DNA from 4 places in the Leeia speluncae genome. Region 2 is predicted to be linked to each of the others. Evidence: predicted binding sites of a transcription regulator. Region 2 holds the regulator's gene; each other region holds the start of a gene.

The links. The regulator sigma-54, encoded in region 2, starts transcription at its own class of promoters, with help from an activator protein. The targets are predictions, from matches to a motif close to CTGGCACGCTTCATGCTT.
Positions count from the first base shown of each region.
Region 1: the regulator sigma-54 is predicted to act here: its motif matches at 3,916-3,933, upstream of flgB (flagellar basal body rod protein FlgB).
Region 3: the regulator sigma-54 is predicted to act here: its motif matches at 3,722-3,739, upstream of LIN78_RS01360 (nitrate/nitrite transporter).
Region 4: the regulator sigma-54 is predicted to act here: its motif matches at 4,594-4,611, upstream of hybD (HyaD/HybD family hydrogenase maturation endopeptidase).

Region 1 is NZ_JAJBZT010000009.1:55,673-63,764, forward strand. It holds gene flgG (flagellar basal-body rod protein FlgG) at 1-325, opposite strand, end outside; gene flgF (flagellar basal-body rod protein FlgF) at 344-1,087, opposite strand; gene flgE (flagellar hook protein FlgE) at 1,102-2,340, opposite strand; gene LIN78_RS14630 (flagellar hook assembly protein FlgD) at 2,357-3,031, opposite strand; gene flgC (flagellar basal body rod protein FlgC) at 3,043-3,453, opposite strand; gene flgB (flagellar basal body rod protein FlgB) at 3,473-3,886, opposite strand; gene LIN78_RS14645 (GGDEF domain-containing protein) at 4,064-5,824, opposite strand; gene ftsB (cell division protein FtsB) at 6,107-6,442, opposite strand; gene eno (phosphopyruvate hydratase) at 6,556-7,839, opposite strand; gene LIN78_RS14660 (GNAT family N-acetyltransferase) at 7,935-8,092, opposite strand, start outside.
Region 2 is NZ_JAJBZT010000004.1:237,638-245,729, forward strand. It holds gene lptC (LPS export ABC transporter periplasmic protein LptC) at 1-292, shown strand, start outside; gene lptA (lipopolysaccharide transport periplasmic protein LptA) at 297-857, shown strand; gene lptB (LPS export ABC transporter ATP-binding protein) at 864-1,595, shown strand; gene LIN78_RS09035 (RNA polymerase factor sigma-54) at 1,599-3,023, shown strand; gene hpf (ribosome hibernation-promoting factor, HPF/YfiA family) at 3,071-3,406, shown strand; gene LIN78_RS09045 (PTS sugar transporter subunit IIA) at 3,627-4,079, shown strand; gene hprK (HPr(Ser) kinase/phosphatase) at 4,082-5,032, shown strand; gene rapZ (RNase adapter RapZ) at 5,022-5,939, shown strand; gene LIN78_RS09060 (surface-adhesin E family protein) at 5,942-6,556, shown strand; gene LIN78_RS09065 (flavin prenyltransferase UbiX) at 6,609-7,175, shown strand; gene LIN78_RS09070 (flagellar motor protein) at 7,184-7,933, opposite strand; gene LIN78_RS09075 (RNA polymerase sigma factor FliA) at 7,939-8,092, opposite strand, start outside.
Region 3 is NZ_JAJBZT010000001.1:286,915-295,006, reverse strand. It holds gene nirB (nitrite reductase large subunit NirB) at 1-594, opposite strand, end outside; gene LIN78_RS01365 (bifunctional protein-serine/threonine kinase/phosphatase) at 629-2,296, opposite strand; gene LIN78_RS01360 (nitrate/nitrite transporter) at 2,301-3,512, opposite strand; gene LIN78_RS01355 (CmpA/NrtA family ABC transporter substrate-binding protein) at 3,896-5,008, opposite strand; gene LIN78_RS01350 (hypothetical protein) at 5,084-5,242, shown strand; gene LIN78_RS01345 (ANTAR domain-containing response regulator) at 5,334-5,909, opposite strand; gene LIN78_RS01340 (Lrp/AsnC ligand binding domain-containing protein) at 5,989-6,477, opposite strand; gene LIN78_RS01335 (D-amino acid dehydrogenase) at 6,734-8,032, shown strand.
Region 4 is NZ_JAJBZT010000001.1:462,993-471,084, reverse strand. It holds gene hypB (hydrogenase nickel incorporation protein HypB) at 1-203, opposite strand, end outside; gene hypA (hydrogenase maturation nickel metallochaperone HypA) at 304-645, opposite strand; gene LIN78_RS02305 (hypothetical protein) at 638-1,663, opposite strand; gene hybE ([NiFe]-hydrogenase assembly chaperone HybE) at 1,663-2,124, opposite strand; gene LIN78_RS02295 (rubredoxin) at 2,114-2,332, opposite strand; gene LIN78_RS02290 (hydrogenase expression/formation protein) at 2,334-3,194, opposite strand; gene LIN78_RS02285 (thioredoxin domain-containing protein) at 3,194-3,640, opposite strand; gene LIN78_RS02280 (HypC/HybG/HupF family hydrogenase formation chaperone) at 3,642-3,956, opposite strand; gene hybD (HyaD/HybD family hydrogenase maturation endopeptidase) at 3,956-4,570, opposite strand; gene LIN78_RS02270 (HigA family addiction module antitoxin) at 4,777-5,079, opposite strand; gene cybH (Ni/Fe-hydrogenase, b-type cytochrome subunit) at 5,173-5,880, opposite strand; gene LIN78_RS02260 (nickel-dependent hydrogenase large subunit) at 5,940-7,733, opposite strand; gene LIN78_RS02255 (hydrogenase small subunit) at 7,733-8,092, opposite strand, start outside.

The DNA.
Region 1 (8,092 bases), on a different contig from region 2:
CTGGCAAAAGCACTTGAAAAAAACCCGAGCCATTAATCGCCATATCCAGCGAATTTTCTGTGCTTTGTAAGCTACCTTGAGTAAAAATTCGCTCGGTGGCAATTGGTCTGGCACCCGTACCAACCTGCAACCCACTTGGAATTTGCGTTTGCCCTGTAGAACTTGCGCCGGGCTGACGAAGCGTCTGATAAAGCAAGTCTTCAAATAGCGGACGTTGGCGTTTAAAACCATTGGTACTGACGTTTGCCAAGTTGTTGGAAATGACGTCAATATTGGTCTGCTGCGTATCGAGACCAGTTTTAGCAATCCAGAGCGATCTAATCATTATTCAACTCTTCTTTTATTAGCTGCTGAGTGAAAGAATTTGTGAGGCTTTTTGAGCATTTTGATCTGCGGTTTGCATCATTTTTACCTGCATATCAAACTGTCTGGATTGGGTAATCAAATCCACCATACATTTCGCAGCATTCACGTTACTGCTTTCCAAAGCATTGCCCGCCAACACGACCGTATTATCGGCTTCTGCCGGCTGACCACCTTCGGTTCTAAAGAGACCATCCTCGCCACGCACCATCGTTTTTTCATCTGGATTCACCAGCTTTACACGACCAAGCACAGCAACTTGTGTCACACCATTACCATTTGGCACAGTAGAGATGGTGCCATCTCTTCCAATAGTGATTTGTACGTTAGCAGGGATTTGGATAGGACCACCATCACCAATCACCGGTTGGCCAGCACCGGTCATCAATGTCCCTTCACTATCCATCTGAAAACCACCGTTTCGGGTATAGGCTTCTGAACCATCTGCCGCTTGCACAGCAAACCAACCTTTACCCTGAATGGCCATATCCAGATCACGACCAGTTTGCATCAATGTGCCGGGAGACATGTCTGATCCCGTTGTCGCATCAACAGCGAATGTACGAGTAGGCATACCATCGCCATACACCCAAAGCGCCCGAAAACTATTGGTTTCGGCTTTATAGCCTTGAGTATTTACATTGGCGAGGTTGTTTGTCGTTGACGCTTGTTTATAGAGCGCATGCTGCGCTCCAGTCATTGACACATATAGCAAACGATCCATGGCTATTCACTCAATTAACGTAGGTTAACCAAGGTCTGAAGCACTTGATCTTGTGTTTTAATGGTTTGCGCATTGGCTTGATAAATACGTTGTGCGGTAATCATATTCACCAATTCTTCTGTCAAATCTACTTTTGACTCTTCAATGGCTGATGACTGCAAAACACCAAGACTTGAAGAACCAGGAACGCCAATAATTTCCCCCCCAGAATCTGGAGTTTCCACCCACTCATTACTACCCTTCGCCTGTAAGCCTTGCGGATTTGTAAAGTTGGCCAACACAATTTGACCCATATTGCGTGACTGGCCATTGGTATAGTTACCTTGCACCGTACCATCATCCGCAATCGTAATCCCGCTCAAACGACCAGAAGAATAACCATCTTGGGTTTGTGTATTTACACTATATGAACTACCAAACTGGGTGAAGTTTGAAACATCAATATCAAACGTTTGAGCATTAGCACCTGCCGCTGTGTAAGAAGCAGAGAGAATATGATCTGTTGTTGCACCTGATGATGTAACAGTGCTCAATGTACCATCAGTGCCAAAAGTCATTGTCGCGGCAGCTGAGGCGCCATTCAAATTAACAGCCGTACCATCGACTGTCATGTACACATTCCAAGAGTTTGAGGCTGTTTTTTGGAAATATAATGCTTGTGTATGTGGATTACCCAAACTGTCATAAACGGTTTGTGATGCACTCTTGTTGTAAGTAGTTGCATCAGTCGAGTCAAATGTTGCTGTAATGGCACTTAAACGAGAATCAAGGTTCACACCGACGGTTTGTGTGGATGTTGCTTGCGGCTGCAAATCTGTTGAATCAATCTGCAAGTCAACAGGTGAAGAAGAAATGATATTGCCGCTACTATCGGCATCGTAACCAGTCAAATGGTGACCCGCACTGTTCACAATATAGCCACTTTTATCGACTTGGAACTGTCCGTTACGTGTATAGCTAATCGCACCATTATCAGACATGCGGAAGAAACCATCACCATTCACTGCAACATCTAATGGATTGCTAGTAGAAGTGATTTCGCCCTGCAAGAATTGCTGAGTAACCGCAGCTAACGAGCTACCGATACCAATGTTGTTTGTACCGCCTGTGTTCAGGCTTGCAGCAAATGCATCCGAAAATTCTGCACGAAATGGTTTAAAACCAACCACGCTAGCGTTCGCTACGTTGTTACCAATCACATCCAAACTTTTAGAGGATGAATTTAAACCACTTAGACCTTGTTGGAAGCTCATTTGATATCTCCCCTAATTACAGAATTTGAACAATATCAGACAGGGAGATATCGCCTACACCTGCCACATTAACCGTGATACCAGCGGAGCTGAATGTCGCGCTAGAAATCTTTCCATAAGACAAAGTAGTTGATTCAACAGCGGTTGAACCTGAAGTCGCGGAAACAGAAAAGGTATAATCGCCATCTTCTAACTGAGTGCCGTCAGAGTTAACACCGTCCCAGCTAAAGTCCACCATACCGCTACTTTGTGCACCTAGATCCACGGTATCAACCGTATTGCCATAGCTGTCTTTAACAGTAACAACAACGCTACTTGCACTTCCATCTAAAACCACCGCACCTTTTGCGGCACCATCCTCCAGCGTCAAATTATCGCCGGATGTCATCACACCACGTCCAACCAAAGAAGCCGCTTGGTAGGATTGAGAAGATGCATAGGAGGTAGCCAAGTTCTCCATCGTCGTATTTAGCTTCTCAATACCAGTCACCGTGCTAATTTGAGCCATTTGCGAAGTGGTCTCAGAATTATCCATTGGGTTCAATGGGTCTTGATTTTGCAACTGCGTAACAAGCAATTTCAAGAAACGATCTTCAATGGTAGAGCTAGTTGAATCAGTCGTAGTGGTACTACTGCTGTTCAAATAGGCATACGGATTTGAACTATCGGTTGAGGTAACTGTGGTAGACATTTAACTACTCCTTACTGACCTAGTGACAAAGTTCTTGTCATTAGGGTTTTTGCGGTATTCATCATTTCAACGTTTGCCTGGTATGAACGAGAAGCAGAAATCATATTGGCCATTTCTTCCACCACACTCACATTTGGCATGGCGATAAAACCTTTTTCGTCAGCCAATGGATTACTAGGCTCATAAACTAGTCTTGCAGGAGAAGGATCTTCTACTACCTCTTTAACCTGAACGCCCATCGCACCAGTGGAAGAACCATCTACAGGCATTGCTTGGAAAATTACTTGCTTCGCTTTATACGGTTGGCCAGTTGAGCTAGTGGCCGAATCTACGTTTGCCAAATTGCTCGCCACCACATTCAGGCGCATAGACTGTGCAGTCATTGCTGAGCCAGCGATTTGAAATACTCCCATAATTGACATGTTAGTTACCTCTTATCGTTTATTGGCTAGCCATTGCTTGCTGCAATGTCTTAATTTTGCCAGTCGTGAAGTTCAGCAACGCTTGGTACTGCAATGCATTGTCTGTAAATCGCGCCATTTCATCTTCTGCCTCAACGGTGTTTCCATCGATAGATGGCTGTTTTGGCACACGGTATTGCAACTCAGCGCCACTAAATCCTGTTTCACTTGCTCCGGCAAAGTGAGCACCATTTGTCGTTTGCAATTGTAATTGCTGGCCGTTACTACTATTTCCTAATGCATTAGTGAGCGCAGATTTAAAATCAAAATCTTTTGCTTTGTAGTTTGGCGTATCAGCATTGGCAATGTTGGCACCTAAGACTTCTTGGCGATACGACCTTGCTTTCAAGGCGCTCTCTAAAAATCGAAAGTGTCCATCTATTGAATTCACCATGCTTTACCCCTCACTAGTCATCCAATTAAAAGCACAAAACATGCCAGACTAAATATATTGATAAAATACAAAGACTTAACATTATTTAACCACTAAAAAACCTCTCCAAGCTTGCTAAAAAGAAAAAGGGCGGCAATGATTGCCGCCCTTCTATTTTGTATTTACCGCTTCTTTGAATTATTCGCTAATTTCTACACGGTTCTTGCCGGATAACTTTGCTTGGTACATTGCACTATCCGCACGACCAATCACATCCATCTCATCTTCCCCCTCACGGTATTCGGCAACACCACAGCTAAAGGTAATTAGCACACGCTCATTATTATGTAAGTAGAAACGTTTAGTTAATTCACGCTGTACACGTTGCATCACCAAAACACCTTCTTCGACAGGAGTAGAAGGAAGCAAAATGACAAATTCCTCACCACCATATCTAGCAACTGAATCTGTCGGCCGTAAAACATCTTTGACCACCTTAGCCAAATGAGCAAGTGCCATATCGCCAGCTTGGTGACCAAGGCGATCGTTCAACTTCTTAAAGTTATCGATATCAAGTAATGCAATCGACAGTTTTTTATGTTCACGATTAGCCCTAGACAACTCAGTCGCAAATGCGTCTTCCATGCCTCGGCGATTTAATACTCCAGTGAGTTGATCCGTTCTTACTTGCTCGGACACTAACTCGATTTCTTTTTCCAGTGCAGTGACTTTTTCCGAGGCTTTTTCCGCCTCTTCCCTCACCTTCACTAGCTCATCTCGCGAACGAAGCATATCCAGCTGCATAGAACGTGTATCGTCCATCAAGCGATCGACGATAGAGGCAATTTTAGTTAAATCATCAGTTTGTTTAATTTCAGAAGAGTAACTAACAATCTTGTCGTGGTAAGAACCAGTACTCGACGCCATCGTACTTAGTCGATCAATAAAGCTTGTGATCATATTCTTAAACGTATGCTTAGCCTCAACTAAGCTCTGTTTTAAGTGACCTTGTTTAAAAATCAACTCTGATAAGGACTCTTCCATTTCATATAAGAAACGGCTATCTAAAGGCTGATCAATAACCGCACGGATGACTTCAACCTGCCCTTGCATCCAGCTATCATCTGCAACCAATTCAGAAATGTTATTGACCAGTAAACGTAGTAATCTTTGTAGACCCAACATTAATGTTTGATCAGACTCATTTCTTAACTCTAGCTTTAACCAAAATTTCTTAGCAACTGTTGAAAAGGCTTCAAGCCCTTTCATTTCGGTTGTTTCTCGCAAGCGGGTAACTAATGCCATTGCTTCTTCATGCAAATCTGGTGCAGTAGTAAGACGAGCGACCACTCCATACTCTAAGGTATAAATCAGCAAATCACGCCAAGCTTGAAACACCTGCCCTGCATCTCCTTTAATCTCCGAGGAAGGGGTAGGCTCCAGCTCTTCTTGCAAAATATCATCTAGTTGAACATTGTCCGACCAAGCGGTGACCAAGGCATCCAATTTGGTAAACAATAAATCCGGCTTACTTCCAAAATTAATAAGCACCTTTTCAAGTGCTTCTTTTTTCTTCGGTGTTGTCCAACCCGCTTGCCGAAGATCCCACTGCTTGATTAGATCTCGGACTAATTCAGCCCAAGCATTCCCTTTGCCGCTATCTACGTCACTAGCGTCAGCAAGGGATTCTAAGATTTTCTCAATCCAAGCATTCCAATTACCTGATTGCAAATGGTCATCAAGTACTTGTTTCGTGCGCTGCAATTCAAAAGCAGGCTTTTGGAGCTTTGAAAATCGTTCAGTCAGTAGTTGTAGAACGGGGTGCGTATCTTCAACAGGCACGCCAGCGATTTGGCAATAGGTTTTTCGATAATTATCAGGAGTAGGAAGCAGACGACTCATTGCCATCTGCTTAAGCGTTTCTCGAGCAATTTCAGCTGGATTAGAAAAATCAGCCATTCAGCACCTGTAAAACAGTTACTTGTAAATGAAAAAAAGAGTGTTTGAACTTGTTAAGAATTGCAATCTTAATCAGTAAACATGGCGAACACAACGCTTTTAAAATCACTTTGTAATAAACAGATTTAGGCGTTAGCTCAACAGATTAATAATAGACCAATCAGGAGGTAAATATTGGAGAGATGCAAAAATCTTTGCGTAAGAATGGCTCAGATGCATTGAATAAACTAGCCAACCCTTAAATTCACTTACTTTGGGCAAGCCACTTAAAACAATTACCTGTTAATCTTCAGACTTCACCACATTGGAAGTAGCTTGGGCGGGAGCTGGCGTTGTATTTTGGGTATTCAAAATTTGGATAAACAATTCATCTTGTTTAATCATGCCCAGTTCATGACGGGCACGCTCTTCAATCGCATCAAAACCCTGTTTCAAATCCATTACTTCGGCTTCTAAAGCATCATTTCGATGCTTTAACCCTTCGTTCACTTTTTCAGCTTGTTCTAGCTGGGTCTCATGTTGCCATACCTTAAACCACCCTCCTTTACCCAACCACAAAGGGTACTGAAGAGCAACAATAAGTGCAGCTAAAGAAAGACTAAGTAAACGCAGGAACACGACTAGAATCCAAAATTTTTTATAAATCTAGCATAAATAATGTAAAAGCAGAACTGCCATCTAGCAGTTCTGCTTTTAGATTCATTTCATTTCACGAAGAAATGGGATAAATATTAGCTGATATGATAGAACGCATCACGACCAGCGTAGCGAGCCATATCGCCCAACTCTTCTTCAATACGTAGTAGTTGGTTGTATTTCGCCATACGGTCAGAACGAGACAGTGAACCTGTTTTGATCTGCATACAATTGGTAGCAACCGCCAAATCAGCAATCGTACTATCTTCTGTCTCGCCTGAACGATGAGAAGATACAGAGGTGTAGTTTGAGCGCTTAGCCAAATCAATTGCTTGCAAGGTTTCAGTCATAGAACCAATTTGGTTAACCTTGATCAAGATAGAGTTAGCAATACCTGCCTCAATACCTTGTTTCAAAATTTTAGGGTTAGTAACGAAAACATCGTCACCTACCAATTGAACGCTATCGCCCAAACGGTCTGTCAATGCTCTCCAACCATCCCAGTCGTGCTCAGACATGCCGTCTTCGATACTGATAATTGGGTATTTGTCAGCCAAAGAAGCCAAGTAATCGACCATTTGCTCGGTGGTCAATTTCAGACCGTTACCGCTCATGTCATACATGCCATCTTTGTAGAACTCAGATGCAGCACAATCTAGCGCCAGTACTACATCTTCACCAGCGACATATCCAGCATTTGAAATAGCTGTCAGAATCAATTCGATCGCAGCTTCATGGCTTTCGATATTTGGTGCAAAACCACCTTCATCACCCACTGCAGTTGACATGTCTTTATCTGCAATTAGCTTTTTCAGTGCATGGAAAACTTCCGCACCGCAACGCAATGCTTCACGGAATGTAGGACGACCAACAGGCACAATCATGAACTCTTGGAAGTCGATGTTGTTGTTAGCGTGCGCGCCGCCGTTAATCACGTTCATCATCGGCACTGGCAATGTCATTGGACCTGCACCACCTAGATAACGATAAAGTGGCAAGCCAGCTTCTTCAGCCGCTGCACGGGCAACGGCCATAGAAACAGCCAAGATCGCATTCGCACCCAGACGGCTCTTCGTTTCTGTACCATCTAGTTCAATCATTGTGCGATCGATAAAAGCTTGTTCTGAAGCATCTAAGCCAATAATAGCTTCACAGATCTCGGTGTTGATATTTTCAACAGCCTTCAAAACACCTTTACCTAGATAACGGCTTTTGTCACCATCGCGCAATTCAAGCGCTTCTTTTTCACCAGTAGATGCGCCGCTAGGAACCGCAGCGCGCCCCATCACACCGGACTCTAGCAATACATCAGCTTCAACAGTCGGATTACCGCGAGAATCTAAAATTTCGCGGGCAATAACATCAACGATAGAACTCATGCGTGATATTTCCTTGTAGATTTTGAGTTAACAACTTTAAGGGGGATAGAAAATCAAAGGGACTTGTTAAGCCAAGTCCCTATTTAATCTGATTTTTACGGTAAAATTTTCTCAAAGCAGATGCTTCTTGGCTCATTTACATATTCACCAAATGAAGGAATGCGTGAGTAACCCGCTCGCTCATACAAAGCCACCGCTTCTGGTTGACGATTTGCGGTTTCCAACACAATTCGATGATAGCTAAATTTTCTTG
Region 2 (8,092 bases):
TGAACACATCGTTTCAAAAGTTGCTATTAGAGATAAGACCGGGAACAAACTTTATTTTGATAAAGGCGTGACAATGTCACGCGCCGGATATGCTAAAAAACCTGCCTTACACATTTACACAACCAATATGACGGTGTGGCCGGAAGAAAAAAGAATGGAAACTGATGCGGTGGTTGTTCTTACAGAAGGAACCACAAAAATTACCGCTCAAGGTCTAACTTACAATCAGTTAACCAAACAAGTGGTCTTTAAGCACAAAGTACGTGTCGTTTTACTGAATAGAAAGTCTTAATGTGATGAAACAGAGTTCTGTATTAGCTGTCTTGCGCCCGTTAAGCGTATTGGCTGTATTGATAATGTCTTGCAATGCGTATGCTGAGCAAGCAGATAGAGATAAGCCAATCAATATTGAAGCAGATCAAGGCATGTCGGACATGGCCAATAGCACTAGTCGCTATGAAGGGAATGTCATTATCACTCAGGGAACACTACGACTTCGCGCGGATCGCATAGATGTACAAAGCGATAAGGCGGGCAAAATGTTGGCGCAAGCCTATGGTAAGCCAGTGACCTTTCGCCAAAAGCAAGATCAAGTAGATGAATATATTGAGGCGCAAGCGTCTAGAATTGATTACGACAGTGGCAAAAATCAATTAAAACTGACCGGCGATGCGCGTGTAAAACGTGGTGGCGATGAACTTCGCGGTGCGGTTATTTTTTATGATGCGGTCAGTCAGCAATACTCTGTGCAAGGAAGCCCTGCAACCGGCGGTAAATCTGGCGGGCGTGTGCATGCCGTTATCCAGCCGAAAACTGCAACCACTAACGATGCAGCAAAACCTAGTACGACACCTTAAGTTGGAATGAGCGAAATGAGTCATTTGCGTGCTGAACAATTACAAAAAAGATATCGCTCCAGAACGGTTGTTCAGGATGTGTCGCTAGAAGTGGCGAGTGGTGAAGTGGTGGGGCTACTCGGGCCGAATGGCGCGGGTAAAACCACTAGTTTCTACATGATTGTAGGTTTGGTCCCCGCAAATGGTGGCGATGTCTATTTAGATGGGAAAAGTATTGGGCGTTGGCCAATCCATAAGCGCGCAAGAGCTGGGCTTGGTTATTTACCCCAGGAAGCTTCTATTTTTCGTCGAATGACTGTGGCTGAAAATGTGCTTGCAGTGCTTGAATTGCATATTAAAGATCGTGAAGCGCGTCAAAAAAGACTGACAGAATTATTGGAAGAACTGCATGTAGATCACCTACGTGATCAGCCCGCAATTAGCTTGTCTGGTGGTGAGAGAAGACGAGTGGAGATTGCGCGCGCCTTAGCGAGCGAGCCAAAGTTTATCTTATTAGACGAGCCATTTGCTGGTGTCGACCCGATTGCTGTGATTGATATTCAACGAATTATCAATTTCTTAAAAGAAAAAGGAATTGGCGTATTGATTACGGACCACAATGTGCGCGAAACACTTGGTATTTGCGATCGTGCCTACATCATTGCAGATGGTAAGGTATTAGCCACCGGTGCTCCATCCGATATTGTGGATAATGAAGCGGTAAGACGTGTGTATCTTGGCGAACAGTTCCGGTTATAACACATGAAACCAGGCTTACAGCTCAAACTCTCTCAGCAACTCACGCTGACCCCTCAGCTGCAGCAATCTATTCGATTGTTGCAGTTATCTACACAAGATCTGCAACAAGAGTTAGAGCAGTTTATGGAGTTAAATCCACTACTTGAAAGGGTTGATGGATTTGAGTCTGGCAATGGAGATGAATCTAGCTACGCTGAGGCTGGCGAGAGTAGTGCGACTGACTCAACAAATACAGAAGAGTGGCAGGCTGCTGGAGAGGCGCTAGATGAGCTTAGCTGGCAGCAATCCTCTGGCAGCAGTGATGATGACGAAGAGATTCCGGCGGGCGATCAGGTAGAGATACATCCTTCCTTACGTGAACACCTCATTGCGCAATTAGGTGAGATGCATCTATCGGATAGAGATAAACTCCTCGCCTTTTTAGTGATTGAATCCTTAGATGATGATGGTTTCTTCGCTTCTGAGTGGGAAGAGCTTGCTGCCATGTGTCCAGAAGACTGGGAGGAGGCGGTTGAAGAGGAGGAGTGGCGAATTGCCCTTCATCATGTTCAACATTTTGATCCCGCAGGTGTCGGTGCGAGAAATCTGAGCGAATGTCTCGATTTGCAATTGCTACGTATGCCGGATTCACCAATGGTAAAACTAGCCCGAACAATTGTTACACAACATTTGGACTTGTTAGGCGCAAGGGATTACACTAAATTAAAAAAGAGGCTAACCACAAACGATGATCAACTCAGAGAGGCGCAATCACTCATTTCTGGATTAGATCCTAGACCAGGACGGGCATTTTCAGAAGAAAAAGCAGCCTATATCGTCCCAGATGTGATCGTCGTCAAAGAAAAAGGTCAGTGGGTAGCGCATCTTAATAGTGACGCTGTACCAAAAATCCGTGTTAATCAAATGTATGCCAATATATTAGGGCGACAGCGCGGTGGAGATGGAAAAGGGCTTCAAGAACAGTTGCAAGAAGCCCGCTGGATGATTAAGAATATCCAACAACGGTTTACAACCATATTGCGTGTTACTCGGGCAATTGTTGCTCGACAAGCAAAATTTTTTGAATATGGCGAAGTTGGCATGTCTCCGCTAGTATTAAGAGAGATAGCTGATGAATTAGATTTGCATGAATCGACGGTTTCTCGGGTTACTAATCAAAAATATATGATGACCCCTAGAGGAATTTTTGAACTAAAGTACTTTTTTGGTAGTCGATTAGATACAGACACTGGTGGTGCTTGTTCTGCAACAGCAATACGGGCACTGATTAAGCAGTTGATTCAAGCGGAGGATTCAAACAAACCACTAAGTGATAGTCAGTTATCTGACATGCTTGCCAATCAAGGGGTTATTGTTGCGCGAAGAACCGTAGCTAAGTATCGCGAAGCAATGCAAATCCCTCCAGTAAACTTACGCAAAGCGTTGTAACGAAATAACCAAAATAGCGGTATTCGTGTTAATACAGGAGAAACACCATGAATCTGACCATGAGCGGCCATCATCTGGAAATTACCCCAGCTATCCGTGAATACATGACAACAAAGCTCGCCAAGGTCACTCGTCATTTTGACAATGTTATTGATATCAATGTCATCATGACTGTAGAGAAACTGGTGCAGAAAGTAGAAGCAACTTTGCATGTGCGTGGAAATGACATTTTTGCAGAATCAACTCATGCTGATTTGTATGCTGCTATTGATGCATTGATTGATAAGTTAGACCGTTTGGTTCTTAAACATAAGGAAAAACGTTCAGAAAAGCGTCATGAAGGTGGTCACCGTCATTTGAATGAACAACTGGCCGAAGAATAAAGTTTCAACGGTAAAATGCGATGGTTAATTTGTTTTCGCATGAGAATGAATCATCTATTGCGTAAAAACAGCGAGACTCTGATGTCTCGCTGTTTTTCTATGTATAATCTGTTTCCGCTAAGGTCTATACTGTAGTTAAGGTATAGCTGAATATTGACAGAATTATCGATGCCGCAGTCGTAGGAAATAAAAAACAGAATACGCCTGCAGGATGAAAAGTATGAGTTTTATTCGCAAAATTCTCACTGTGGATCATGTTTTTCTTGATCTAGATGTTAGCAGTAAGAAACGCATTTTTGAGCAAGTTGGGCTAGTTGCTGAAAATGATTTTCAAATTGCTAGAAGCAAAGTCTACGATGCTTTATTTGATCGGGAAAAATTAGGGTCTACAGGATTAGGCCAAGGTGTTGCCATTCCGCATGGACGCATCAAGGGACTGAAAGAGGCGGCTGGTTTCTTTGTCCGATTAAAAGAGCCTATTCCGTATGATGCCCCAGATGGCAAACCTGTTCGTTTGTTATTTGTCTTGCTAGTTCCTGATCATGCGAGTGAATTGCATTTACAAATTCTTGGTGAATTGGCTGAATTATTTTGTAGCCGTACGCTAAGAGAGCAATTGTTAATTGAGACTGATCCTGCAAAACTTTTTGAATTACTAGGTGGACAAGTATAACTATGCCCCAGATAAGTGTTCAGCAGTTATTTGATGATAATAGAGATAAACTTGCCATCGTTTGGGTTGCTGGCCTTGGTGCTGCAGAAAAAGTAATCTCTAACGATGATGAAGCAGATAGATCTTCGCTAGCACTAGTTGGACATTTAAACTTTATCCACCCAAACCGAATACAAGTCTTAGGTATTGCCGAAATGGAATACCTAAGAAGTCTGAATTTCCCTTCCTTACACGCATCAATCACCCGATTGTTCGCGAGCCCGATGGCCGCGATGATAGTCGCCAATGGTGAGCAAGTACCGCCTATTCTGGCGGAGTTTTGTGAAAAGCATCACGTGCCTCTTTTTTCTTCTCCTGAACACAGTCCATACTTGATGGATGTGTTGCGCGGATATTTGGCAAAGGCCTTAGCGGTATCAACTGCTTTGCATGGTGTATTTCTAGATGTATTGGAAGTTGGTGTGTTAATTACGGGCGAGTCTGCGATGGGTAAGAGCGAATTAGCGCTCGACCTGATTAGTCGTGGACATGGCTTGGTTGCCGATGACGTTGTTGAGTTTTATCGTGTTGCTCCGGAGTTACTAGAAGGTCGTTGCCCTCAATTATTACGAGATTTTCTCGAGGTACGCGGTCTTGGTATCTTAAACATTCGGACTGTGTTTGGTGAAACGGCTGTTCGTCCAAGAAAAACGCTCAAGTTAATTATTCATTTGCAGAAGGCAAGTGGTGAAAACTTGGCCGCGTTAGACCGCTTGGAAATGGATGCTCAAACACAAGATATTTTGGGTGTACCTGTTCGTAAAGTGATGTTGCCTGTTGCCGCAGGTCGAAACTTGGCTGTATTGGTGGAAACCGCTGTGCGCGCCTATATTCTCCAGTTACGTGGCATTGATAGCACACGTGAGTTTATTGAGCGACAACAAAAGATGTTGGAAGAGCAAAGTGACCTCTAATCTGACGGCAAGACCGCCACTTAACCTGAATCAATCTAACGAACCGTTTCAATTAGTGCTAATAACTGGCATTTCTGGTTCAGGGAAGAGTGTGGCGCTAGCTGTATTAGAAGACTCCGGTTATTACTGCGTAGATAACTTACCCGCGCATTTCCTCCCTCAAATTGCAGAGTTTTTATCCGTACAAGGTTATCGCAAAGCTGCGATTAGTATTGATGCACGCAGTGGGCAAAGCGTGTCTTCTTTGCCTGAGTATCTGCAAGCATTTTTAGTCGCCGGTGTCGATGTGCGCCTATTGTTTTTAGAGGCCCGTTCTGAAATTTTGGTAAAGCGATTTTCAGAAACAAGACGCAAGCACCCACTCTCCCATGGGGAGCTAACGGTTGCTGAATGTATTGAACTAGAACGTGAGCAGTTAGCCGATGTGGTGTCTGGTGCGCATCGTATCGATACAAGTGATATGAAAGCGAACCAGCTTCGAACTTGGGTAAAGCTGGTGGTTGGTGTTGAAAAAAGCCAATTAACGCTAATTTTCCAATCATTTGGGTTCAAACATGGCTTACCGTTAGACGCGGATTTGGTTTTTGATGCGAGAGCATTGCCTAATCCTCACTACGATCCATTATTAAGGCCGCTGACAGGCAAAGATAAGCCGGTGGCAGACTTCTTAAGTAATACACCATCCGTCATTGCCTTTAAAGCCGATATCCAAGCATTTGTAGAGAAATGGTTGCCTTCATTTGTTGAAGAAAATCGGAGTTACCTCACCGTTGCAATCGGCTGTACTGGTGGGCAGCACCGTTCGGTGTTTCTGGTGGAAGAGTTGGCAGCCTATTTTTCTGGAGCGAATAAAGTGTTAATTCGCCATCGGGAACAACAAGATTATCGTTCCTTGCCGACTAAATAGACATGATGAAATTGTCTAAATGGTTTGGCGTACTCTTCATACTGGCGTGTAATGCCAAGGCTGCAAACTGGCTATCCGTCGGCACATTAGGAGATGCCAACCAACATGCTTATGATGCTAGCAAGCTGTCATTTGAAGCAGAAGAAGTGACTTACTGGCGAAGAATTATGTTTTCAATCCCTATTGCTAGGGCGCAAGGAAATGTAACGCTAGGTTTATACAGAGAAAGAATTAATTGCCGAAAGCACACTCTGCAACTGTTAGATTGGTTGCTATATGATGCACAAAATAGGGTGGTAGAGCGAGCAAATGGATTAGATGGTGAAATGCTTCCAATCGTACCGGATACGATAGGCGATGCATTTTCCACTAAGCTTTGTCCGATGGTTCCGCCCGTCACAATTCCGCAAGCTCAGGAAAATATTGCGTCTGCTCCTGTAATCAGTAACAAGGCCAAAAGCAAAGCACCGCAAGCAAAGCAACCAACGGTTCCGGTTGTGCCTAAACCACCTGCGATTCAAAAAGAGCAGGCGGCTTCTTCACAGGGGCTTCCTGTATTATTGGGTGATGACATGATTATGATTCCTGGTAATGGAGAGAAACGTGTTACCCAATAGTCGTACATCTTCCATTTTCACGGTTTGTGTCGCGTTGACGGGTGCTTCGGGAATGCCTTATGCGCTGAGACTCATTGAGTGCTTGATCTCCGCTGGTGCAAGAGTGTATGTGCTGACTTCACAAGCGGCACAAGTGGTGATTCGTCAAGAACTACCAGATTTAGCAATCCCAGCTAAAACAGATCAGTTAGCTGAATGGCTAATCCAGCAATACCATGGTAAATCAGATCAAGTGAAAGTCTTTGGCAGGGAAGAGTGGTTTTCACCGGTTGCAAGTGGTTCAAATCCTGCTGATGCCATGGTCGTGTGTCCATGCAGCATGGGTACCTTAGCTGCGATTGCCCATGGCATGAGCGATAATTTAATCGAGCGAGCGGCAGATGTGATGTTGAAAGAGCAACGCCCTCTCATTATTGTGCCAAGGGAAATGCCTTTTTCGGTGATTCACTTAGAAAATATGCTAACGCTGGCCAAGCAACGTGTTGTTATCATGCCGCCATCGCCAGGTTTTTATCATCATCCTACAACGATTGAGGAGATGGTGGATTTTGTGGTTGCAAGAATATTAGATCACTTGTCTGTGCCGCATGAGATTATTCAGCGATGGGGTGAGCGTTAACTTTAGGCTTAGGCTTCAAAGTAACCTTTCATCTTCGCTTCAATGATGCGCGGATTTTCACCGTTTGCTATTGCCGTCAATCCTTCAATAAACATCTCGCGCAACATAATGTCTTCTTGAATAATGCTTTTTAATTTGTTGGCAGCGGGAAGAAAGAATAAGTTCGCAGAACCAACTCCATAGATGGTTGCGACAAAAGCAACTGCGATGCCTGCTCCCAGTTTTGATGGGTCTGACAAGTTTTCCATTACGTGGATTAGACCTAGTACCGCCCCTAAAATGCCAATGGTTGGCGAGTAGCCGCCAGCAGACTCCCAAACCTTTGCTGCTTTCTTTAGCTTTTCTTCGTATACATTGACATCAATCCATAGCGCTGAACGAAGAACTGGAGGCTCTACACCATCTACTAGCATTTGCAGTCCTTTGCGAATAAAAGGATCTTGCTGTTCCTCCATTGCAGACTCCAGGGCTAACAGGCCGCCACGTCTAGCTAGTTGGCTCCATGCTACCAAATCATGTGCCATTTGCTCAAAGTTATGAATAGGTGTTTTAAATACCCATTTGAGCATTTTACAGCCACGAACAAACACTGAAAGTGAGCTCTGTAGCATAACGGCACCAAGCGTGCCGCCGATAACAATCATGAATGCAGTCAGTTGAAGTAATGAACCGAGATGTCCACCTTCTAAGAATTGTCCGCCTAAAATGGCAAGTAGGGCGAGAGAGAGGCCCCCAATGCTAATTAAATCAAATTTCATGCGGCTTAATGTCCTGTTCGGGATGGCGTTAGCCATTCTGTAAGGTTGCTGCGAATCCGGCTAATGGCCTGTGTATGTAGTTGACTAATTCTAGATTCGCTAACGCCTAGCACTTCTCCAATTTCTTTTAAATTGAGTTCTTGCTCATAGTAGAGTGCC
Region 3 (8,092 bases), on a different contig from region 2:
GACTAATGATGCTTCTAGTAATTTACCGGCAGTTTTATCTAGCTGACGCTCTAGAAGCCAATCGCCTAGGTGAATAACGGTAACGTTCATGCCGCGAAGTTTTAGGCCGTTTGCTGCTTCCAACCCAAGCAGGCCGCCACCAATCACGACAGCATCCTTGTATTTAGTTGCTGCATCAATCATCTCGTGCGTATCTTTGATATCACGATAGCTAATCACGCCTGCTAGTTCTTTTCCTGGCACAGGCAAGATAAATGGATTAGAACCCGTAGCAAGAATCAGATAATCATAGTCAGCAACCGTACCATCAGACGCGATCACGCGCTTATTCTCACGGTCGATATCTGTCACTGTCTTGTTCATGTGTAGCGTAATACCGTTTTCTTCATACCAAGACACTTCATTTAAAATGATTTGTTCAATGGTTTGTTCACCAGCCAACACAGGGGAAAGCAAAATGCGGTTGTAGTTTGGGTGGGGTTCGCTACCAAATACAGTGACTTCAAATTGGTTTGGCGCTAAAGCAAATAACTCTTCAAGGGTTCTCACCCCCGCCATCCCGTTACCAACTAGTACCAGTTTAGATTTGCTCATCTCGGTTCCTTTGACTCTGTTCTAACTACGGCAATTACTGCAAAAACAAGGTGTATAAAAGCAAGAGGTTCAGTAAAAGTGATCCCAATGCGATGGACTGCCAAACTCTTAATGGTTGTCGCTGCATAAGCGGCAACCGTTTTGGCATCAGAGAAAGGCTTTCACCTCTTTCTAATGCAATGACAAATTCTTCTGCGGTTTCGAAACGTCTTTCTGGGGTGGTTGCCACCGCTTTTAGCAACACACTTTCTAACCATGCAGGTGTATCTGGACGGTATCGCGCTGGTGACACTGGCTCTCCAAACACTGGCTTTTGAAACGGTTCAATTTCGCCATATGGGTAATGGTGAGTTAATAACCAGTAAAGCGTTACACCGGCTGCGTACAAATCAGACTGTGCGGTAGCTAATTCACCAGCCAATAACTCTGGCGCCATAAAACTAGGGGTCCCCGGCATATTGTCAGGGCGATCTTCCGTCACACCAGGGCAACACGCCGCACCAAAATCGAGCAACCGTAAACGCTTATCTACGCCCCAATGCAGATTCTCTGGTTTGACATCGCGATGCAAAATATTGCGACGATGCAAGATACCAAGCGCCTTCCCCATCCGGATCCCTTGTTGGATCACATCAGGAATACTCCAGCCCTGCTGGTTTTCAGGAGATTCCGCCAAGGAGCTCCCCTGATACTCTTTCATCAACAAATACAAGTGACGACGTTCAGTTCTTACGCACAACTCAGGGAAGTAATGGCTTCCCAAACGCCGTAGAATCCATTCTTCTGTCAGCAACGCACGTTCTGCTTGCACATCACCAGCAGAAATGGGAGGCAAGGTTTTCATCAACCAAGGCTGACCCGTTTCGTCTTCTACGCGGTACAACAGGCAGTTACGCGATTCACGCCACAGTGATTTCACTGTCAGGCCATCAATTTTTTCACCCGCATTCAATCGTGCAGGGACAGGTAAACCACCTAAGCCAACCAACTCATCACCAAGAGATCTAGCCGGTAAGCCTTCTACATCCACCACAATCGCAGAAACGTTGTCGGTAGACCCCATCTGCAAGGCGTTACGCACTAGCGATTGGGCAGCCCCTTTCGCATCGGGAAAGTGGCTTAAGATTTCTTGCATGCGAGCATCGCCTAACGGCTCCCATACCCCATCGCAAACCAATACGTAGCGATCACCAACTAACAACTCTGACTCAACAAAATCAGGAATAACTTGAGAGTCCAATCCCAGTGCACGCTTTAACACATGCTGTAAACCTGGCTGATCCCAACTGTGATCCACCGATAACTGGGTAATCGCACCATTACGGATACGGTAACAACGGGTGTCTCCCAAGTTCACAACGGTCAACCGTTGTCCTCTTAAGATGACACCGCACAAAGTGGTCATCAGTGGTTTGATAGGAGACATTCTTAAGCGCTGGTTTTGCGCATTAATTAGTCTCTCTAGCGCTGGCACTACATCTAAAGTGTCTGGCAACGCGTAGTAATCAGCGGCCATTTGTCTCACTGTACTGGTTGCAGCTTCTGCACCATCGGCACAATCACTGACACCATCAGCAAGCAAGACAAGAACACCTTTATCTTTTGGTAGTGGCGCCTCAGGCTCCACTACCATCCAGGCATCTTCGTTGCGGTCTTTTAAACCCGCACGACTTTCAGCAAACCACTGGATGACCGGTAGCATGGTCTTAGACCTTAGCAGTAGTCACTGCTGCAGAACCCCATGTGGTTCTCCAACGTTGTTTCACGCTGCTTAATCCAATCCAGGCAATTAGTCCCAAACTTGCGAATAACCACAAACCAACCGAGTAACCACCAGTTGCTTGCTTCACCGCGCCTAGGCCTGCAGCCAACAAGAAGCCACCCACACCGCCTGCCATACCAATCAGGCCAGTCATCACACCAATGTCTTTGCGGAAACGTTGAGGAACAAGTTGGAAAACAGAACCGTTACCCATGCCTAGGAACAACATCGCTAGTACGAACAAGGTCACAGCGGTACCTGCGCCACCAAAACCAAAACCAGCGGCAGCAATTAAAAGAGAAGCAGCGGTATAAACAATCAGTAGCGCTTTCACACCACCAATGCGGTCTGCTAATGTGCCACCTAAAGGACGCATCACAGAACCAGCAAACACACAAGCAGCGGTATATAAGCCGGCAGTTTTCGGATCGAAACCAAATTGGTCGTGGAAGTAAGCAGGCAAGCCACTAGCGAAACCAGAGAAACCACCGAAAGTAATCAGATAGAAGAACATGAACCACCATGAATCTTTGTCACCAAGTACTTTTAGGTAGTCATTCAGGGTTTTCTTCGGTGCTTCACCAGGCGCATCCTTCGCAAACACCATATAAAGCACAAAGGTAATTGCCAACGGAATCACCGCAAAACCAAACACATTGCCCCAGCCAGCCAACATTGCCAAAGCAGGTGCAAACAGCGCCGCCAATACCGTGCCAGAGTTACCCGCACCAGCAATACCCATTGCAGTGCCTTGGTGTTCAGCAGGATACCAGCGAGATGCTAGCGGCAATGCAACTGCAAAAGACGCGCCTGCTACACCTAGAAACACCCCTAAAATCAAAGCCTGTTGAAGGGAGTGAATACCTAGAATCCAAGCACCTAGTAACGCAGCAATCACAATGACTTGGCCTACGGCACCCGCCATTTTTGGCTTGATTCGGTCAACCAAAACACCCATAAATAAGCGTAGGACAGCACCCGCCAAAATCGGTGTTGCCACCATCAAACCACGCTGCTGTGGGTTTAGATGAAGATCTGCAGCAATTTGAAGCTGTAATGGACCTAGTAGATACCAAACCATAAAGCTTAAATCGAAATATAGAAAAGCCATCAGTAAGGTGGGTGTATGTCCAGCCTGCCAGAATCTTTTATCCATGTTCGTCCATCCTTTAGTTGAAACTGCACGAAAAAGAAGCCAAATAAAAAAGGCGTCCATTCGCTTCAGTTCTCTCCTCCTGAAACAAATGGACGCCTTTGTCCTTATTGTCTTAATTGATCTTCATTGATCAATCAGACTTTCAAATTCAAATTGTTGCCGTCGTTGGCGCTAACAAACTTCTCTCGAAGTCGTCAGTACTTTTACTTAAGCATTAACTGTGCCAGCTTTTATAAAAACACCTAACTTATTGAATTAATTAACTTTTATACAAAACACTCAGAAACATGCATTTAACTAACTGACTAAATCCGCTCCGAATTTGTGCATTCTCGACAAAGCTGGTGCATATTCATGGTGCAATACAACTAATAGCAGCGGTCTTAACTGCCATTTACCACATTCACCGATCTCATTTCAGAGTCCGGTAACGCAACCCCCATGGATTGCGCCGCTCTTTTATAAAGCGCAATTTCACTCACTTCAGCGGCAACCGCTAAGGCATCTTTATTCTTACTAAACATTCCCCAGCGCTTAAATTGATCTACAAACCAAGCGCCATCCGATAAATACGGAAAATTCACACTACCTTCATCATGAAAACGAATCGGATGCTTTGTCACCGTACATCCACCTAAACCATTTTCATAAACACCTAAAAAGCGCGGCAGAATATCCGCCATTGTGGCGTTAACATAACCATCTTCCACCATCCAACGCACCACCTCTTCACAGTGCGCGGGTTCGTCAATATATCGACACGCCTCTAAAATGCACTCGACTAAGGCCTGAGCGGTATTTGGAAATTTACTCACAAACTCTTTTGTCGTACCCAGCACCTTTTCAGGATGGTTTGGCCAAATATCTTGTGACGCCACCACCGAAAAACCAACACCGTCTCGTATGGCTCTGGCATTCCACGGTTCTCCCGCGCAAAAACCATGGATTTGGCCCGACAGCATGTGATTCCCCATTTCAGGCGGTGGTAAAACCACTAACTCCACCTCATTGAGTGGATCGACACCTAAACTGGCTAGCCAGGTATACAACCACATCGCGTGGGTACCGGTTGGGAATGTTTGCGCAAAACGTAACTCGCGAGGATGCGCATGGATATACTCAGCCAAGCTAGCGCCGTCATGAATGCCTAAACCAAGCAATTGCTTAGAAAGCGTAATCCCCTGCCCATTTTGATTCAGCGTCATTAAGACAGACATTTTTTGCTGAATACCGCCAATGCCTAGGTGAATGCCATAGACCATGCCATACAGAATATGTGCGGCATCCAATTCACCAATAATTAAACGATCTCTGATGGATGCCCATGAAGAGCCAGATTGCAATCGAATCTTCAATCCATGCTTTTGATCAAGCCCCAACTTCACAGCAGTGACCAATGGTGCACAATCGGTTAACGGAATATAGCCAATCACCAATTCCGTTTTTTCTAATTCTAGGTTCGATTTACTTCGCATCACAGAAACATTATCTACCATGGCTCACCACGCCTTTCCGGCATAAAAAAAGGTGACAAGCGCTCACGGCACTTATCACCTTCTTTGGTATTCATTGTGAATGTAAACATCCATGCGCAGCACCTCATTGCACTGCTAGCAAAACCAGACTGCTCATGCACCATGGGGGGAAGCCATGGTGCAGAGCTTGTCCGAGACTCTCTCCTGTCTGAAGAGATTAAAAGCAATTCCCGTGCCAAGCCAGAAACCGCATAAATACGTATGACCACTAGTAAATTACGACTCGGTATAGTGCATAAACGACATAGCGCGCACTGCAATTGTGCAAAAAAGCAGATCCATTCACTCATAACAAATCCGCCATCGATACCAACTGACGCGCCAAATCGACTAATTTTTGTCCCTGCTTCATCGACAAACTGCGCAATTGTTCAAAGGCCTCTTGCTCACTCAGCCCTTTTCTCGCCATGAGAATACCCTTTGCCTTTTCAATTAACTTTCGATCAGCTAATTGCTGTTCAGCGTTAGCAAGCCGAACGGCCATCTCATGTTTTTGCTCAAATTGTGCTTTCGCCACTTCTAAAATGGGTGCAAGCCGCTCAGTAGATAATCCATCTACAATATAAGCAGACACGCCTGCTGCAACGGCTTTGCGAATAGTGTCGCGATCTGCTTCATTAGAAAACATCACGACTGGTCGTGGCGCTTCTGTATGCATCACCGACAATTGTTCGAGGGTATCGCGAGAGGGAGAGTTCGTATCAATGATCACCACATCAGGCATGCGAATAGACACTGCATGCAATAACGCTTTTGCAGAGTCGACTTCATCAATCACCTCATAACCGGCCGCTTCTAATGCATGTCTTGCTGCATCCATCGGCCGATTGGTGTCATTTACAATCAATATGCTGGGTTTCACGCATCCATCTCCTTATTAGAGATAAAGCAAAATCCATGCAAGAAACAAGATTGAACCAAAAAACAGAGAAAAAACCTACTTAATCCATAATAGGCAGGGCGAGGCTTTCTTTCACCTCTTCCATCACGACATAACTCTTAGATTCCGTCGCACCGGGGAGCTTTAACAAAATATCACCCAATAGTTTACGGTATTGGGTCATCTCCCCAATGCGCGCCTTAATCAGGTAGTCAAAGTCACCCGACACTAAATGGCATTCCATTACATTCGGCAACTTCAAGACTTCACGTTTAAACTCTTCAAACAAATCACCAGATTTAGACGCCAAACGGATTTCCACAAAGACTAGCAAATTTGCCCCTAGTGCCTTAGGGTTCAGCCTCGCAAAATATCCTTCAATAACGCCATCTCTCTCCATGCGCTTCACTCGCTCATTACAAGGTGTGGTCGATAAACCCACCTTTTCCGCAAGATCTGTCATCGCAATCCGGCCATCTTGCTGCAAGACACGCAGAATCTTCCGGTCTAAGCGATCTAACTCTCTAATCGTCTGATGTTTAGTACGCACAATATTTCCATCACTAAAAAATGATAATTTTTTATAAATCTACACTAAATAGATTCAATTAAATAGTTAAAAAAACTGCTTTTTATTAAATATACTTCGTAAAAAATCTTTTTAGAAAAATGATCAAACTTTTTCAGAAAGATAAGGGTTCGGAATGGTTGGCAGATTCTTCAAATTCTGCAAAGCTTAGATTGCAACCATTCCTCGCAAGCGACGCATTCGAAGTTTTTGCTGCATGTCAGCGCTGGAGAGAGCAATGAAAGTCCTCGTACTAGGTAGTGGCGTTATCGGTGTTAGTACCGCATATTTCTTGGCTAAAAACGGGATGGAAGTTACCGTTGTCGATCGTCAAGAAGGCCCGGGATTAGAAACCAGCTTCGGTAATGCAGGTCAAATTTCTCCAGGCTACTCTACGCCATGGGCAGCCCCAGGTATTCCGCTTAAAGCACTCAAATGGCTATTTCAGCGCCATGCACCACTGGCAATCAAACCCGATGGTTCACTTTACCAATGGAAGTGGATGATCGACATGCTGAAAAACTGCAATGCAGAAAGCTACGACATCAACAAAGAACGCATGATGCGTTTATCTGAATATAGCCGCGATGTCATCCGTGATCTACGCAAGGATATTGGCATTCAATATGAAGGTCGCAGTAAAGGTACACTGCAGTTATTCCGCCATCAGTATCAAATGGATGCTGTAGGCAAAGATGTTGCAGTACTTGAGCGTTGCGGTGTTGCCTACGAATTACTCGATCGTGAAGGTTGTGCGCGCATCGAACCTGCACTAGCAAAAGACCAAGTAGTTGGTGGCCTACGTTTACCAAATGATGAAACCGGCGATTGCCAAATCTTTACGACTGAACTTGCTAAAGAAGCAGAAAAACTTGGCGTTAAATTCCGCTACAACACCGCTATTGATGCACTTATCACCGAAGGTGACGAAATCAAAGGAGTAAAATGTGGCAATGAGACACTCACCGCCGATCACTACGTGGTTGCGCTAGGTAGTTACTCTCGCCCATTCTTGAAACAAATTGATATGGCGATTCCAGTGTATCCATTAAAAGGTTACTCACTCACCATCCCTATCACAAATGCAGACGCATCCCCTGTTTCAACCATCTTGGACGAGACCTATAAAGTTGCGGTGACTCGTTTTGATGACCGCATCCGTGTAGGTGGTATGGCAGAATTGGCAGGTTTTGATTTAACCTTGAATCCACGCCGCCGTGAAACACTAGAATTAGTAGTAGGCAGCTTATATCCAAAAGGCGGCGATATTCCAGCCGCCACCTTCTGGACTGGCCTACGTCCGATGACACCAGATGGCACGCCAATTATCGGAGGTACGCGTTACGCGAATCTCTCATTAAACACAGGTCATGGTACACTTGGCTGGACAATGGGTTGTGGTTCTGGAAAACTGCTGGCAGATATGTTGGCAATGAAAGCAACCGATATCCGGACAGACGGCCTAACAATGGCCAGGTACGGCGCTGAAGTAAAACCAGCCCGTGCCCGTACCGCGTTGATTACAGCCAAAGGCTGATCATCTTGCACCACCGCACCAGCATCCTGGGGGGGAGCTGGTGCGGGTCGGTTCAACTCT
Region 4 (8,092 bases), on a different contig from region 2:
TTAACGATGACAGCTTCTTCTACCACCGCCACTGCGGTTGGCGTATGCGAGTGCTCATGAACGTGATCATGAGGATGGGTGTGATCATGGTGATGATGGTGAGCGTGCACATGTCCGCGTTTTGGGCGGTATGGGTATTTCATCCCCTTGCTTGCCCCTTCGATCTGTACATTTCCGTCTGCACATCCACATACCGTACACATAACACCCTCTTTTCATTCTTGTTAGCAGAAACACCCTGCCACGCCATTAATCGCTCATCCACTACGTGCTGATCACATCAGCGAGAACCACCGCAAATGGTTATTCCACTTCTAATTCTTTTACCTGCATTTCGTCCCCACCCGTTACCTGTACTTGGAACACACCACATTTCGGGCAGGCGTCATAACGGGCATGGATCAGCACTGGTTGGCTACACGCCATACACCAGCCTTGGCCTGGCTCGCGCTCAACATGTACCGTTGCGCCATTAGCCAGCGAATCTCGCATCACGACGTCCAGCGAGAACTTCAGGGCTTCTAGCTCCACCCCTGCCAATTCGCCAATCGACAACCATAGTTGTTTTACTCGCGTAAACGACTGCTTTTTTGCTTCGGCTTCTAGCAGTTGAACAATGCCTTCTGCCAAGGACATTTCATGCATGAATTTGTCTTTCTTCCATCGTACCCGCGCTATTCTTTGGCGGTGTGGCTAACTCAAATCCTGTACACGGATCAATGAGTGTCACTTGTTGCTGCCAATCGAACGCATTCCCTAACAGGCAACTCATCACTGCGTTATAGATGACGCCTTCAGGATGAGCATGCCATGCGGTGGGCGGAATGACTTGGTAAGTTTCGACCACACCTGCTTCATTACTGGCCGCAAGATGCAACAAATACCCACGCGCAGTTTCTACCATCGCTACATTGATTGGTGGTTGCCCATCTCTTTCTAAACGCGCTACCGATGCATGTGGTTCGGTCAGTGTTAGCATCCTAGCTAACCTCACCATCCTGCTTAACCATCTCGCTAGCGGGATTCGCCCCTCGTGCAGCAACCCATGCACTTCACGTTGTTCTATCGATAATGCACTCGCATCTAGCCCCGCAGGCAATGTCGTCGCGGTCCACAAGCTTGGATTAATGGCTTCAACAAGATGCGCCGCACTCTGCCAAGGCCAGAGCTTGGGGATTGGCATCACTTGCCCAAACAAGCAGCGTGCATCATTTGCAATGGGGGTGGCGCCAGACTGAATCCAACTTAGCCAGCCCGCCTCTCCTAGCCCCGCCCATTCGTGTACCGGCATGCCAAACCAGTGTTGCTCACACCATGTCTTCCAGTCGGTTAATTCACTAAAGGTACGAAATTCAGCCAAGTTTGCCGGTATAAAGCCACGCAATTTCGGCCAGTCTACAGAAAATCGAAATACCGTTTCACGAATCGCTTCTAAACGCACTTCTGCCAGCATATCGGCAAGAATCGCTTGATCCAGCACCAGCATGGCGGCTAACGATTGCGCCTTTCCACATAGCGAAAACAGCAGGGGAACCAATGGCAACACGCTACTTGCTGGCTTCCCAATAAACAATCGTTCTGCAGGTACACGATGCCAGTGTACCGAACAAACGGGTTGCCCCGTATTGAGTAAAGTCGAAGAAACTTCAATATTTCGCTGCATTAACGACTAAATCCAAACAAACGACGACGACTCATCGCCACAGGTTCTGCACTGACGGTTTCTTCTGGCGTTGTCGCAGGAAACATCAGTGCCAGCACGGCTTCTGCCGTCGCCACGGCGGCATCCATATCAGCAAACTCCATTACCGGCGAAAACAGCGAACACATGGCGTACTCCCCAATACCAGGTTCATTCGCCAATAAAAAAGGCATTTCACCCCCCGGTAAATTGACCAATACCGGGTCTCCCGGGGTAGATGCGGGCAATTCACCGTCTGCGGGCAGCAAGAGCAAATTCATAAACCAAGGGGTAATCAACACCCCTGTCCAACGACCATCTGTCATTCTGAACCCAACGGCTTGCACCGATAAATTCGGATTCAAGATGGGTACATCTGCCATACGGTTACGCCAAATGTGTTCAAAAGTAGAGACTAATTTCGCCGTTACTTCATTCGGCATGTGTCACCATAAATTGGTCTTTGGCGCCATCGCAATTTGGACACTTCCAATGGTCTGGCAATGCAGAAAATGGTGTACCAGCGGGAATCTGCCAAACATCATCGCCCACTGATGGGTCATACACCCACCAGCAAATTTTGCATTCCATGGTCGATTCGTCAGAAATACGCTCTTCTTTTCCGAGATAAGATCCTTCAAAGCCAGCCATCTTATTCCCCTGTCAGCCATTCATACGCTTCTTCTAGCCGCAGCAGCGAATCCTCCAAATCTTCCATCGAGGCCAATGCCACTTCCGGAATGCGCGTAATCTCGATCGTATCTAACAAGATGCTATTCATCCCGTTAAAGTACTGCACCTTCCACACATTCTTTAACGCGGTACTCATCACTCGGCATTTACCATAACCCCGAGAAAACACGCCACTATTCCCACCGCCCAAACAAGAATCGATATACGCCATATCTTCCGGGCTCATCGGCAATAAAGAAAAATTGATGATATGCGGTTCCATCCCCAATGGCTGGCTCAGCTTGGCGGCGATCTCTTGCATCACGTACCCTGCATTCATTAGCGGCACATTACCAGGATCCGGCATTACCGCCTCTGCACGACCAAATGCTTGTGCTTCTTGCCAAACTTGATGTGGGATTGGGCAAGCCTCAATACGGTCGGCAATTACATTACCTTGGCCATCTTCCTCTAATACCCGCCAAATCCCGGCAAATACCGATTCCTGAATGCGCAATTCCCCACCGGCAACCGGCTTCGTCATTGCAGAGACCTCCCCTTCACCCAATAATTGGTTGATTAAGGCGCGGTTTTCACTATCTAAATGGGTGATGTCTAGCACGGGATATTGGCTAGCATCGCCATCATATGCTTTGAGGGCGGTAATCAGGTCAGCCATCACTTGCTTGGCGGCAGCCAGGTTAGTTACCTCTTCTGCCGTTGGCAGATAAGGCATATCAAACCCTTCAATCTCTCTTGGCAAGGGCATGTAAGACAAATCAGGATCTTCTGGTTGCGATCCTGGGCCAAGCCCCACAACAGGAATAGGAAATGGCTTCATTAGCAACCTTTCTGTTCAGTAACGACAGGAATTCCAACCGATGGTGGGCGTTGCGTAGTCGCTTTTAGTTTGCTCGCAAACGCATGCACAATATCTGGCCAATCCATCAAGCCACCAATTAGTCCCACATAATCTGTTCCACGTAAAAAAACCAAGGCGGGGAATTTAATCACCCCATATTTTTTGGCGATGGCTTTGCTTTCCGCCAAATTGGCATAGACAGGGAAAAAGCTGCCTGCTGGCAGTGCTTTTAACACCTCTGGCACGATCACCACATTGTCCATTACCTCTGGGTATTTCACCGGGTCATCACTCAACATCACCAACGTGTGAGGGTGTTCGCTCGCAATGGCTTCTAGGCTATCTAGCGTCACCTCTTGGTAACCCAAACCCGCCAATCTGGCCAGTAAACCCGCTTCTTGCATGCCAGGTGTCATGATGGTCATCTCAGGCCTCCTTCTTGACCAAGGCTTGCAAATGCGGTGGCAAACTTGGTTCTCTATTGATTAAATCTTGGAAATGGGCATTTGGGTCAAAATCCCCGTTTAAAGCAGCCGTCAGCGCAGAGAGCGCATCGCGAATATCCAGAGCGCGCGCTTCAGACAAGCGCTCTCGCGCAGCGCCGGTAAACACTAGTAGCCACTCGCCTTCACTCACCTCCCCCACGAGAGAGACATCCACGGCACTGACGCCAGAATCATCCGCACATAGGGCAACAAATCCGTTCGATTCCAACACTTGCATGGGTACGCCCAAACACATCACACACCTCCCCACACTCGTGCATCGCCAACACGACATGCCACTTCTTCTGATGGTCGCTCGGCCTCATAACGTGTCATCGATAAACTATCGTCGTTCAATCGGTCTTCATCTTGGCGCGGGCTCAGCACAACGCCCCATTCCGTTAATTGCCGCTCAGCCAAGGCTAACGCCGGCGCAACTTGCGCGCGTACCGGATCAGACAAACTACCACCATAATCTTCTAGCACGACGGGTTGCACCCCGATTAGCACCACTTCCTCTGGATAATTGCCCTTTAGCTCGGCCAGCCCCAGCACTTCAGAAAACCCCGTCTGGTGCAGGCTCATTTTTTTAGCAGTTAAATAGGCTGGCACTGCCTCGTTACAAAACACCCGCAACTCACCCGGCTGCAAACCAAAATCGATGGCATCTAAAATAATGAGTTTATCGGCGGCTTCTACATACGGTAGTAAAAGCAAACCTTGCGTCCCCCCATCGATCACCTCAACCGATGGCGGCAATTGATAGCGGCCAAACAATTGCTCGGCCACCCGCACGCCAAAGCCCTCGTCCGCCCACAACAGATTACCCAGCCCCAGCACCTTAATGCATGGCAGCTCGGCAGAAGACATTTCCTGCATATCGCCTCTATTCTCATCATGAAACGTCCAAAAATTGTCGCTTCATTTTTTATTTAGAAACACCTGTTACACCCCCCGTTACAATCAATTTCTGTGCCAACTAGGTATACAACAGGATAATGAATAAAATCAGATACTTAACCACCACCACCACTGACCATGTGAAAACTTAGTTTCCATCAAGGCAAGCATAGCGATTAGTTGATTGACACCCCAATAGGGAGGCGACGACGGGTCTGCGCCAAATCCCAATCGCTTTGCAAAGAAAGCCAAAAGGCGGGTGGCAACCCAAACAGATAAGACAGGCGTAATGCCGTGTCAGGAGAAATACCCCGCTTGCCCGATACCACCTCGTTTAGGCGTCTTCTAGATATCCCCAATAATCTCGCCGCCTCGGTTTGCGATAAACGAGCAGGCAACAAAAATCGAGTTTCTAAAAAACGGCCAGGGTGAATCGGGCTGCGGGTAGGCAAAAAAGCATGTGCGTTAACAGGTTTCATTTTGTCGCCACCTCACACCCTTACCCAAATCCATATAAAGAGAAATCCAAGGCAAAAAACGGGGGACCGAAGTCCCCCCAAAGCCCACTATTACTAATCTTTAAACATCCTAAAACCACTAATCATGGTGGAAACCATGCTTTGCTTAGACATAATGTCTTCGCGGATCGCGGCATAGACATGAATCATCACAAATAGCACAATCGACCACATGCCTAGTCGATGCCAGTTGTGTACCGTCAGGCTATTGCCACCAAATACATCAATCACCCAGCCAAACCAGCTATACGCCCAACTCTTGGTTCCCAAGCCTTCCCCATACAAGGCAAAGCCAGAGAAAATCATGAAAATAGCCGCCCAGATAAAAGACGCCATCGCCAATTGGCCAATCGGGTTGTGCCCAATATATTTTTTCGGGTAGCGCTCGATAAACAAATACCAGCGCAATTCAAAAAAGAACTCGCCCCACCATTGCTTATCCCAGATCGGTACCAGAAAGATTTCCCGTGCGTGAGAATTCCCCACAAACGCCCAATAAATCCGCACCAATAAGCCAATCGCCAAAATATAGCCCGCCGTAAAATGCGCAAAGCGGATATACCCCATCACAAACAAAAACGTCGCCTCGCCCGGCACAGAAGGTAGCGGCTTACCAATAAAATACCCGGTGAGTGAAAGTGTAATAATGCAAAGCACAGTCACCCAATGCCACAACCGAACAGGCGCCTCGTACACATACACCGAGGTCACTTTGCGGCCTATCCCCTGCGGGGCGCTCCCGTCAAAACCATAACCTTTCATTGTGTTCTCCTCTTCAAGACTCAAGCGGGCAACCATCTACATAGTTACCCACCGGTTGATTAGCGAACTTTCACATTCACCAATTCGCCACCATCCTGCCCAATCACATGGGTAGAACACGCAAGGCACGGATCAAAACTATGTAGCGTCCGCAAGATTTCCAATGGCTGATCCGGCACCGCCAGCTTGGTATTCATTAGCGATGCTTCATACGCACCAATCTGCCCTTTGGCATCACGTGGGCCAGCATTCCAGGTTGTCGGCACTACACATTGGTAGCTATCGATGCGGGTATTTTTAATTTTTAGCCAGTGGCCCAAAGCACCACGCGGCGCCTCGGTAAAGCCCACCCCTTTTACTTCTGCAGGCCAAGTAGAAGGGTCCCACTTGTCCACGTTGGCAGTCGCGGTATTACCCACCTTGATATTCGCAATCAGACGATCATAAAAATCGCTCATCTTGCGCGCCGCCCAAACCGATTCCAGCGCTCGGGCTGCGGTACGGCCAACGGTAGAGAACAACACATCAATCGGTGCATTCAATTGCTTCAAGAGTGCATCCACCGGCTCTTTAAACTCAGCCTTATTCTGATGATAACCAATCAGGTAACGCGCTAATGGCCCTACCTCCATGGCATGCCCCTTCCAACGAGGCGACTTGATCCAGGAATACTTAGCCGATTCATCTAGCTGTTCAATCTTGGTTTTTGTCCCCTTGTGGTTCGCGCCCAACTCAAACTTCGGCTCGGTAATCCCATCAAACGGATGCAGACCTTTATTGTTGTCATCCCCATAGGTATACCAAGAATGCGCCACAAATTCCTGAATCTCATCAGGGGCATACAAATCGATGGGGTGAATTTCAGAAAACTTACCATTCACAATCGCGCCGCGTGGCAATAGCAAATTGCTCTCGCTATAGTCATTCGCCTTATCCGGGAAATCGCCATAAGACATCACGCTTTGCGAAGCCAACCCGCCACCAATTTTGAACCAATCCGGGTAGAAAGACGCAATAGAGATGACATCCGGCACATACACTTGCTCACAGAATTCGATGGTTCGATCAATAATCGACTTCACCAAATTCAGCCGTTCCATATTGATTGCGCCAACCGCCCCCACATCATCCACATTAATCGCGCACGGCATGCCGCCCACCAACCAGTTTGGATGCGGGTTCTTACCACCAAAAATGGTGTGAATCTTGACGATTTCTTTCTGGAAATCCAACGCCTCCAGATAATGCGCCACCGCCATTAGATTGGCCTCTGGCGGCAACTTCATCGCAGGGTGGCCCCAATAACCATTGCGGAATGGGCCCAATTGGCCACTTTCCACAAAGCGCTTCAGGCGAGATTGCAAATCACGGAAATACCCTGGGCTAGACATTGCCCAAGAAGAAATACTTTGCGCTAATTCAGAGGTTTTTTTCGGATCGGCCTTTAATGCAGACACCACATCCACCCAATCCAAAGCGTGCAAGTGGTAGAAGTGCACCAAATGGTCATGCACATACAACGCGGCTTGCATCATGTTACGGATCAGGTTCGCGTTATCCGGAATCTCGATCTTTAACGCGTCTTCCACCGCCCGTACCGAGGTCAGCGCGTGCGTACCGGTACAAACCCCGCAAATTCGCTCCACAAACGCCCATGCATCGCGCGGATCTCGGCCTTTTAAAATCACCTCTAAACCACGCCACATCGTGCCGGTCGAGACCGCATTGGTAATCACATTATTACTATCAATGTTCACTTCACAACGTAAATGTCCTTCAATCCGCGTTACCGGATCCACCACCACACGGCGGCCACTGTTATCTAGGGTAAAACCTTGAGTCTGGTAAGCCATCAGACTTTCTCCTGCGCTTTATTGTTTGGCTGGTCATCCGCATCTTTATCGATCGGTTTTAAATCCTGTTTTCTTAGGATCGTGCTCTTAATCGCACTGACCGCCGCATGCGCAGCAATCGCCGCTCCTGCTGTTCCCGCTACCGCAAAGCCAATCTTGTCTGCGTTCGCTTCCACACCAAACTGAGGAATATTCGTTACACGGTCATAGAAAGACCCTTTGTCCCAGAAACCCTCTTCCGAACAACCAATACAGCCATGACCAGACTGAATCGGGAAAGAAACGCCACCATTCCAACGCACAGTCGAACACGCGTTATAAGTGGTTGGCCCTTTACAGCCCACTTTATAAAGGCAATA